2 regions of the Paenibacillus polymyxa M1 genome follow, and region 2 is predicted to be linked to the other one. Evidence: riboswitches for the same ligand, from Rfam matches in the RefSeq annotation. Region 2 holds a riboswitch; the other holds the start of a gene.

Region 1 (5,597 bases), 2.0 Mb from region 2:
CAGCATATTTTACTTATTGAAGACGATCTATCTATTGCTGAAATGCTGCTTAAAGCACTCACCAAGGAGGGCTACAATTTAACCACCGCCTCTGACGGGGAAGAAGGGCTTAATGCCTTTGAACGTCACACTTACGACCTGGTACTCGTGGATCTGATGATGCCGAAGGTCGATGGTATGGAGGTGATCCGACAAATTCGTACCCGTAGTGCCGTGCCGATTTTGATTATGTCGGCTAAGGACAGCGATGTGGATAAAGCGCTTGGACTGGGCTTCGGGGCAGACGATTATGTTGCCAAACCTTTTTCAATGCTCGAAATGACGGCTCGTATTCAGTCCGCGATCCGCAGATCGACTACATATGCCCGTCTGCAACAGCAGGAGGAACAGCCGCAAGCACAAGTTTTGACCTATGGAAATCTACGCATTGATTTTGATCATTTTACAGTCATACGCGATGGAAATGAAATTCAACTAACAGCCAAAGAATCCGATATTCTGAAGCTGTTTGCATCCAATCCGAACCGGGTATTTACGAAAGCTCAATTATACGGGTTTATTTGGAAAGACGATTATATGGGTGATGAGAATGTGATTAACGTCCATATTCGCCGCCTACGTGAAAAAATTGAAGAAGATCCCTCTCACCCTGTCCATATTAAAACGCTGTGGGGCATCGGCTACAAATGGGAGAATGGCTGATATGATCATCGAAACTATTTTTGAATGGATTGTCGTCCTCATAATGTCCGTCGTTATCCTATGGCTTTGGCGGGAACGTGTAGCCTATAAGCGCAAAATAAAGGATATCCGAATCGCCCTAGAGCGGATCGTGACCGTGAATCATGCAGAAAAACTGCTATATGTCACAGGTAACGTTGAACTGCAGCGACTCATGACGGAGATCAACCGGCTACTAGACTTAAATTTGAGGGTATCAGCCGATTACAACCGGAGCCAAATCGCTATGCGCAAAATGATTTCAAATATTTCTCACGATCTCAAGACCCCGCTTACCGTTGTGCTTGGTTATGCCGAGATGCTGGATGGCGATCCAGATATTTCGCCAGAAGAACGTATAAAGCTGCTATCCAGAATTCATCAAAAGACAAGCGAAGCAATTGAGTTGATCGGAAGTTTTTTTAGTTTGGCGAAGCTGGAAGCTAACGATACTGACATTCAACTGACCCGACTGGAGATAGGAGAACTATGCAGACGCAGCATTTTGGAGTTTTATGATCTGCTAACGGCTCAGGGTTTTACGGTACATATTGACATCCCGGAGCATCCCATTTATGCCTTGGGGAACGAAGGAGCCATTGGGCGGGTGCTGAGCAATCTGATTTCGAATGCCATTCGCTACGGGGCAGAGGGTCGAACGCTAGGCCTGACTCTGTCAGAACAGCAGGATACGGTGCGTATAGAGGTGTGGGATCGTGGAAAAGGCATACAGGAGCCCGAGCAGGATAAGGTTTTTGAACGCATGTACACACTTGAGGATTCCCGTAATAAGGCGGTACAGGGCAGTGGACTGGGCCTTACGATTGCCAAGCGCCTGGTTGAATGCATGAATGGAGAGATGCAATTGACCAGCAAGCCTTATGAGCAGACCGTCTTCTCTTTTACCTTGAAGAAGATCAACTATTAAGCGAACTGCTCAACTTAATAAATTTGTAAGGATTACGAAAGAAAAATGAACATTTCGCCCTTTATTCTTGAATTATCAACAGCACACGAAGGGAGAACACCCATGACTTACATATTACGTACACATCAGCTGACCAAAGCCATGAAGGGCAATGAAATTGTAGCAGGGGTCAGTATGAATGTGCGCAAGGGGGAAACCTATGGCTTTCTCGGTCCCAATGGAGCGGGCAAAACGACGGTGATGAAAATGATTACCAACCTGCTCAAGCCGACCTTGGGCGAGATTGAATTGTTCGGTGAAAAGCTAACGCCACAGTCTTATCATCTGCTCGGACGGATGGGTTCGATTATTGAATATCCGATTTTTTATGAAAGGCTGACAGCTCAGCAAAATCTCGAACTTCATTGTGAATACATGGGCTATTATAATAAGCAGGCTGTCCGGGATGCACTGGAATTAGTGAATTTGCGGAATGCAGATGACAAGCCGGTAAAAGACTTTTCACTCGGAATGAAGCAGCGTCTCGGGATTGCCCGAGCCATTGCGACCAAGCCTGAGTTACTCATTTTAGATGAACCGATTAACGGTCTGGACCCGGTGGGAATCAAGGAAATTCGGCAGTTATTCCATATGCTATGCAAGGAATATGGGATGACGCTGCTCGTGTCCAGTCATTTATTAGCGGAAATTGAGCAGATTGCGGATACAATAGGCGTGATTAATCACGGACGGCTGATTGAGGAAGTTTCGATGGAACAGGTACGGGATACCAATACGGAATATATCGAATTTACGACCAACGATTGTAAAAAAGCAGCCTACATCCTCTCCCATCAACTGAGTCTGAATAATATAAGGGTGCTCAATGAACAGAGTATACGTATTTACGATCTTAGTGTACCGCAGAAGCAAATTACGAAAACGCTCATTTTAAATGATGTAGAGGTCGATTCCATTCATCAGAAAAGCAGTACGCTGGAAGACTACTTTTTACGTCTGTTACATGGAGGGGATCACCATGCTTAAATTGATACAGTTGGAGATGAAAAAGCTTCATCTGGTGGGTTATATCCGTTCAGCACTGATCGCCAACGCTTGCATTCTAGGGTTGCTCAGTACTATTGCACTGGACAGCCAAAATGAAGGAGTACCCGAATTTACACAGTACGCTCAGCTTCTCGATCTTATGGACAATATGGTGAGGGCAACGTTTATTGTATTTGCCTCCGTTCTACTGTGCCGTTTTATCGTAGGAGAATTTAAATCCAAATCGATTACAATCTTGTTCATGTATCCGATTCATCGTCAAAAGCTAATGATCGCCAAGCTCTTGATTGTGCTGCTGTTTACATTCTTGTCTATTGTAATCTCGGAAATCATCATTACGGCTGCGATCCATTTGCTCAACCAGTTTGTCATAATTGTACCGGATAAGCTCACTCTTTCCATACTAGCCGAGCAATCAGCGCGCACGCTAATCAATGCCGTTGCCGCCAGTTTTATGGGATTGGTTCCGCTGTATATGGGAATGCGAAGATACTCTGTACCCACGACCATTGTGACCTCGATTCTGATTGTAGCATTGCTTTTCTCCAATAATAACGGTGCTACCCTTAGCTCCATTGCCCCCGTGCAAATCAGCTTCTCTGTGCTGGGAATACTTGTGGCTTATGCGGCAATTCGGCGCATTGAGTATAAGGATATTGCCTAGTAATAAGGATTAAACATAGAACGCTTTCATAAAAAGATGAAAATCCTTGCTTGATATACACACATTTTTCACTGGACTTCATTCCAAAACAGGTATATCCTATAGGAGAAATTAAAAAACGGAATAAGGATCTTCGGGGTAGGGTGAGATTCCCAACCGGCGGTATGGCTCATGGAGCTAAGCCCGCGACTCTGTATCCGGCAACAGGATACGGACTGATTTGGTGAGATGCCAAAGCCGACGGTAAAGTCCGGATGGAAGAAGATCGAAATATGAACATGCCGCAAAGTCGATGAATACTGCATTATGGTTGTGCAGTGACTTCATTTAACTTGCATCAAACGGCAAGTTTATTTGATCAACCCCCGTCTTGCATGGCCTTCGCCATGGACGGGGGTTTTTGTGCCACCGGTCCTGTATTCGCAAGGAGCTAAATAAGTATGAGTCAATCATCAACTGTACTAACATCCAAGGATTTTGATCGTAGCTCCCACATGAAAAGCGGTTTTTGGCTAGTCGCGATTGGAGCGGCCTTGTGGGGCGCAGACCCGCTGTTTCGTATTATTTTGTTAAAATCATTTACCTCAGCACAAATCGTACTGATGGAGCATGCGCTACTCTTTATCGCTCTGACGCCGATGCTGTGGAAGCATCGCGAGGAGCTTAAAACGATACGATTTCGTCAGGTTTTCGCTATTTTGTTTGTCTCATGGGGTGGCTCGGCACTGGCCAGTGTGATTTTCACCATGGCACTCAGCAACGGTGATCTGAATGCCGTACTTTTACTTCAGAAGCTTCAACCTTTGGTTGCTATTATTCTGGCCCGCGTGATATTGAAAGAAATGTTACCGCGTCATTTTGGAATATTAATTGTCATCGCTCTGTTCGGGACGTATCTTCTGACCTTCGGTTGGTCGCTTCCCTTTGGACATGTTCATGATTTTGTTCAAGTTGGTAGTCTGCTTGCACTGGGTGCAGCGATTCTGTGGGGCGGTTCGACCGTTATGGGCAGCTACTTGCTCCGTTCGATGAAATATGAAACGGTAACCTCCCTTCGCTTCATGGTGGCGCTCCCTCTGCTCATTGTTCTCACCTCTGTGGAGCATGCTCCGTGGAATATGCCTACAGGTACATGGGCGGGCGCAGCTGTAATTATCAACTTGCTGCTGCAGGCATTGCTTCCGGGTCTTCTCAGCTTATTACTGTATTACAAAGGCTTAAGTACAACCAAAGCTTCTTATGCTACGATGGCAGAATTGAGCTTTCCTATGGTAGGTGTTGTGATTAACTGGATCGCTTTCCAACAAATCGTTACCGTAGCGCAACTAACTGGTTTTATGCTTATCTGGGTTACACTCTTTATGATTTCTCGTCAGCAAAAAAATTAACAGATCCATTTGCTTTATACTCACCTCAAGCCTCAAGCCAAATCATGAAGGTGCTTTTGCATCTCTGATTTGGCTTTTTATGTATGCATATTCATACCGTGATTAGCCCTTAAGAACTATTTTTTAAAAAATGTACCTAAAACATGCCTTGATTCATTATTTTTTAAGATTACATCTATAAAATCAGTCGATTTCTGTCGAATAAAACAATGTAGTGACCATCAGACACAGAGGAGAAAAAACATGACTAAAGAAAAACAAACAGTTCCGTGGTGGAACAGGTTTCTCAAGCAATTTTATTTAATGAGGACAAAATTAATCATTTCTTTTTTGGCTGTGTTATTGATTCCGAGCTTACTTATTGGATACTTTTCTTATCAGGGGGCTACGACACAGCTCAGTCAGCAAATGGCTAATTCCGTATACACGAATCTGTATCTGATCCAAAGCAATGTCAATCAGTATGTATCCCCGATCATGAAGGACGTGGACGTCCTTACCAGTGAAATCCAAGCTGATTCCATTGGTTCCGATCAAGAAGCCCTTCAGAAAAAATTGGATGCCATCGTCAAAGCTCATCCTGAGTTAGATGCCGCGCTCCTTGGCAATGCGAAAGGAGAATATATCCGTTCTCCGCTAAAAAAGGAGGCTGATTATGATCCTAGGGAGAGAAAATGGTACAAAAATGCGATGCTACATAAGGGCAACATATTTGTCGGTGTTCCAGTTGCCAGCGTTACGACAGGGAACCTAGTAGTTAATGTATCGGCAACGCTGAAGAACGGTGAAGGGGCTGTTGCATTGGCTTTGAATCTGGACAAGATGGGGGACAGTCTGCAGTCTGTTAAGA
Region 2 (5,597 bases):
GGGTACGAAACTCAATTGCTGGGGGGCGTTATTGCAACTCAGGGCAACAGCATGACGAAAGATGTTAGTGGTTCACGTCAGGGTTATGTACCTGAGTATGAAGCTGATAAATGTACTCATTGTGCCAAGTGTGATTCGATTTGCCCGGATTACTGCTTTGTATGGGAAGAGCAAGCAGACAAACGCGGAAGAATGATGCCGTTTTTGCAAGGGATTGATTACCAGTATTGCAAAGGGTGTCTGAAGTGTGTAGATATTTGCCCGTCAGGGGCATTAAGCTCGCGTCGCGAACAATGGGGCTGGGCGGAGCAGAATCGCGTTGCCCACCAATTTCCAGTATATGAAGGAGGGCGTGCGTAATGGCAAAGCTGGAGGAAGAACTCAAACAGACGGGCGCCGCACAAGTGACAACATTCGAATCCGGTAATGAAATGGCAGCTACGGCGGCTGCGCAGATCAATTATCATATGATGGGATATTTCCCGATTACGCCGTCGACTGAGGTAGCACAGTATCTGGATCAAATGAAAACGCGTGGTCAGCATAATATTAAACTGGTTGCAGCAGATGGAGAACACGGATCGGCAGGGATTTGTTATGGAGCTGCGGCAGCAGGAGCGCGGGTTGTGAACGCTACCAGTTCGCAAGGTTTCCTATACATGCTGGAGCAGTTGCCTGTTCAGTCGGGTACCCGTTTTCCTATGGTTATGAATCTGGTGACAAGAGCTGTCAGTGGTCCCTTGGATATTCGGGGGGATCATTCGGACCTGTATTATGGTTTGAATACAGGCTGGGTCATTTTGACGGCAAGTACGCCACAGGCTGTGTATGATATGAACATTATGGCCCTGAAAATTGCAGAGCATAGCGATGTACGATTGCCTGTAATGGTCGCATACGACGGTTTTTATACGTCCCATCAAAAACGTAAAGTGCAATATTTTGCCGATGCAGAGACCGTGCGCGATTTTGTAGGCCCCAACCCGAACCTAAATTATCCGAATATTACGGATTTTGATCATCCTGTCACTGTGGGTGCGCATATGAACGGCGATGATCTGACGAATAATCACGTTCAACTGTCCGAAGCGTTGAAGCTTTCAGAAGGAGTATATGAGCAGGTAGCAGCAGAATATGCCGCTTTATCCGGTCGGGAATATCCGATTTTGGATCTGTATCATATGGAGGATGCTGAGGTTGCGGTATTTTTGCTGAATTCGGCGGCTGAATCGGCCAAGGATGTGGCAGATCAACTCCGCACGCGCGGCATTAAAGCCGGTGTGATTCGTCCGAATATCATCCGGCCATTCCCAGCTGCACAACTGCGGGAGGCATTGCGCCATGTCAAGGCGCTGTTGGTGGGTGAACGTGCAGATTCGTACGGGTCAGATGGTGGTAATTTGACGCATGAAATCAAGGCGGCGTTGCAAGAGGACCCGTTGAACCAAACCATCGTGTTAAGCCGTATCTTTGGCTTGGGTGGTAAGGACTTTTATGCGGAAGATGCAGAGGCCTTCTTCCAGCTTGCGATTCAGGCGGCAGAGGCTGGACGCGCGGAGAAGCCTTTTGATTATTACGGGGTTAATCCAGGCTCTCCAGACAAGGTGATGCCGCAAGTCATGCAGCCACCACGTGGCAATGCATACCGTACGGGGCTGATTCAGGTTACGCCGGACGAGGCGACTGGGAAGCTCAAAGTCAAGGTACCACCTCTGCGTTCGTTGACAACCAAACCACGCCGTCTTACACCAGGGCATGGGGCTTGTCCTGGTTGTGGAGCCTTGTCTGCGCTTGAGCTATTTTTTAAAGGAATTGAAGGCGATATTGTCGTACTATTCCAGACTGGCTGCGTTTATGTGGTGACGACAGGGTATCCATATACATCACACAAGCAACCGATGATCCACAATCTTTTTCAAAACGGGGCCGCTACCCTTTCAGGTGCGCTGGAAGCTTACATGGAGATGAAGCGACGTAATGAAATTGAGATATCCGATGATCCAACCTTTATCATGATCAGTGGTGACGGCGGGATGGATATCGGTATGGGTTCTGCAATTGGTGCGGCTCTGCGTAACCATAAACTGATTATGCTGGAATATGACAACGAGGGGTACATGAATACAGGTTCGCAGCAATCGTACTCCACTCCAATGGGGCATATGACCAGTACATCGGGTGTAGGGAAAATGCAAAAAGGGAAGCAAGGGCATCATAAGGATACCGTACAAATCATGGCCGCCTGTAACATCCCGTATGCTTTTACCGCAGCCGAAAGCCATCCGCAGGATATGCTGCGCAAAGCGGCCAAGGCTCAATGGTATGCCAACAACGTGGGTACGGCATATGGTAAAATTCTGTGTGCCTGCCCGCTCAACTGGAAATCCGAAGACAGACTGGGTACTAGCATCGTAGGCGCCGCAGTTGAGTCTTGCTTCTTTCCTTTGTACGAAATCGAACAGGGAAGCACGACGATTACGTACAATCCGGAAGACAAGGGAAAACGGATTCCAGCCGCAGAATGGCTGAAATTAATGGGTAAAACGAAGCATCTTCTCAAAGAGGAAGCAACGCTGGCTACCTTTGAGCAGGAGATTGAGCGTCGCTGGACTATCCTGAAAAAGAAACATGAAATTTCGGAGTTATAATTCTGTTTTTTGCATAATAATCGTGTAACATTGTTAGCCGCTGTTTCGGCACCAGTTCGATTGAGATTCCTTGCGCTTGCTGCGCAAGGAATCTTTTTTTGCGTTTATGGATTGAGGCATAAAAAAACAGGTAATGATTTCCGATATAGGAGTGGAGGCCTATAGAAGGCATGTTATAAAGTTTTCTTCTGAATTTTAAGATGCAATGAGGTGCAGGTAATGATTAAGCTGAATACAGTTGAAATAATTGAAATTATAAAGAAGCAAATCCCCAAGGTTATGAACATCACGCCAGTGGAACTCAAGTTTACGGATGATTTTGGACGGGCATCGCTGGCGGCAACTGAACACAAATTCACGCTGACGAACCAGCATTATTCTGCCAAGGTGATGGATTGCGTGTTAGAAACACAAGTGCGCCCTATTTTAATGTGTGAAATTATTTATTTTCTAAAATGCGAGTTTATTGATGGACATGTGGATGTACGACTGGATTATGAAGCATGTTCTGAGGGAGAGCGAGGACCTGTCGCTTCGGCCGTTATTACCTTTGACCATGATACACAGCTTGGAGTCGACGAACTGGCCGATCTGATTGATCTGGCACTTCATATGAATGATAAATCCTGGTTTGAAGAACTCTCCAGCCAATATGTCAAAACCAAAGCAGGAGCTTCTATTAGATAACTTGCTTTTTTTTGAAGTCGGTGCTAATATACGTAACAAGTTTAATGTTAATTCAATTAAATAAGAGCAAGATCCTTCGGGGCGGGGCGAAACTCCCCACCGGCGGTGATGACATGTTTGTGAATCGCTTCTGTGAACACAGCATGGCTTAGTCCGTGACCCGGATGCTGAACAATCAGCAGAAGGTGGACCTGGTGTAATTCCGGGACCGACAGTATAGTCTGGATGGGAGAAGGATACGAAGCGCATGTGCATGACGTGGCATGTGCCAATTTTTAGCATACTTAAAAGTACGTACGGCTTATTTCGTTGTAGGACAGCATCAGACGATAGCTTTTTTTAGCTTTCTTTTTGATAACGTTCTGAGCGTAATTGCTGTATCTTCGATCATGCTTTCTTTTGGCAAACCTATGATTTCATGTCATTTTAAGACATACATGAACTGCGCTTGTATACTACATACGTGACTCTCATCACCCCCATGACGGATTGAATCCTGACTGGGGGTTATTTGCGCTTACAGCAGATGAATTAGGGATAAACTGAAATGTAGTGGAAAGGAGTGAAAGCATGTTTACCGGATTGGTCGAGGAAGTGGGTCGCATTCAAAGTATTTCTAAGAGCGGTGAAGCGATGGTGCTGGGGATTTCGGGTTCTGTGGTATTGGGCGATTTGAAAATCGGCGATAGTGTCTCGGTAAATGGGGTTTGCCTGACGGCAATACAGATTGGTACTAAAGATTTTAAGGTTGATGTGATGCCAGAGACTTTTCGCAGCAGTAATCTAAGGGAACTCAGATCCGGCAGCCGAGTCAACCTGGAGCGGGCGATGGCGGCGAATGGAAGGTTCGGAGGACATATCGTACAGGGACATGTAGACGGAACGGGTACGATTCGCGGAGTGACATCAGACCAGAATGCGGTTGTGTTCGAAGTTGAGCCTTCTGATCAAGCATTATTCAAATATGTTCTCCTCAAAGGGTCAATTACAATTGATGGTATCAGCCTCACAGTCGCGCAGCGTACGAGAGATAGCTTTGCCGTATCCATCATCCCCCACACCTTAGCCGAAACGGCCTTACAAGCCAAACGTGAGGGAGACACTGTGAATATTGAATGCGACATATTGGGCAAATATGTGGAGCAGCTTTTACATTACAGAGGTTCAGTACCGATGGAGAGAGCAGATCAAGCTCCTCTTAGTTTGGACTATTTGGCGAAACACGGCTTTGCTTGATACAGAATGATAGAAAATTTGGTTCAGGAGCATTCGTGACTTAAGACATAAGGAGGAGAGGGTTATGGATAGAGGCATCCAAACAAGTGCGACGACAAACATCATGGAGCAGGGCGAGTTGCACCATGACGAAGAGATTCGATTGGATTCCATCGAAGAAGCATTGGAGGATTTAAAGAACGGCAAAGTCGTTATTGTAGTGGATGATGAACAGCGGGAAAATGAAGGCGACTTTATCGCTTTGGCTGAAAAAGCATCGCCTGAGGTCATCAACTTCATGATTACAGAAGGTCGCGGGTTGGTCTGCGTGCCGATCACACAGCACAGAGCCGAGGCATTGGAATTGCATCCTATGGTAGAGCAAAACACAGATTTTCACGGTACCGCCTTTACGGTATCGGTAGATCATATGAAGACAACAACGGGGATTTCAGCGGCCGAGCGCTCTTTGACTGTTCGCGCCTTAGCCGACGAAGCAATCACGGGCAGCGATTTCCGCAAACCTGGTCACATGTTCCCGCTAATTGCTCGCGATGGTGGGGTCTTGCAACGCGCTGGTCATACTGAAGCGGCTGTCGATCTGGCCCGACTCAGCGGCTTCAAGCCCGCCGGGGTCATTTGCGAAATTATAAAGGAAGATGGCTCAATGGCCCGCTTGCCTGATTTGGCCGTGATCGCCAAGCGACATCAATTGAAGCTGATTAGCATTCAACATTTAATTGAATACCGTCGTCGTTTGTCATTGTAAATAATTCAAAAAAAGAGAGGTTGATAAGCATGGCACGTTTTCTGGAAGGTAATCTTGTATCAAGTGGTTTAAAGTATGGTATTGTGGTGGGCAGATTTAATGAGTTTATTACAAGCAAACTGTTAAGTGGTGCGCTTGACGCACTTCAACGACATGGTGCACAGGAAGATGAAATTGATGTAGCATGGGTGCCGGGTGCATTTGAAATCTCACTTATTGCACAAAAAATGGCTGCAAGCGGAAAATATGATGCCGTCATTACGCTTGGCACGGTTATC

The links. A riboswitch is a leader RNA that binds a small molecule or an ion and turns the genes downstream of it on or off. The one in region 2 is predicted to bind FMN.
Region 1: another riboswitch for FMN. It lies ahead of PPM_RS06230 (DMT family transporter); the one in region 2 lies ahead of ribE (riboflavin synthase).

What each region holds. Positions count from the first base shown of each region.
Region 1 covers NC_017542.1:1,440,245-1,445,841, reverse strand. The annotation lists gene PPM_RS06250 (response regulator transcription factor) at 1-702, shown strand, start outside; gene PPM_RS06245 (sensor histidine kinase) at 704-1,648, shown strand; gene PPM_RS06240 (ABC transporter ATP-binding protein) at 1,751-2,674, shown strand; gene PPM_RS06235 (ABC transporter permease) at 2,667-3,359, shown strand; FMN riboswitch at 3,485-3,629, shown strand; gene PPM_RS06230 (DMT family transporter) at 3,800-4,747, shown strand; gene PPM_RS06225 (methyl-accepting chemotaxis protein) at 4,991-5,597, shown strand, end outside.
Region 2 covers NC_017542.1:3,452,554-3,458,150, reverse strand. The annotation lists gene PPM_RS15570 (2-oxoacid:acceptor oxidoreductase family protein) at 1-360, shown strand, start outside; gene PPM_RS15565 (thiamine pyrophosphate-dependent enzyme) at 360-2,648, shown strand; gene PPM_RS15560 (IDEAL domain-containing protein) at 2,868-3,335, shown strand; FMN riboswitch at 3,404-3,576, shown strand; gene ribE (riboflavin synthase) at 3,906-4,571, shown strand; gene ribB (3,4-dihydroxy-2-butanone-4-phosphate synthase) at 4,636-5,319, shown strand; gene ribE (6,7-dimethyl-8-ribityllumazine synthase) at 5,349-5,597, shown strand, end outside.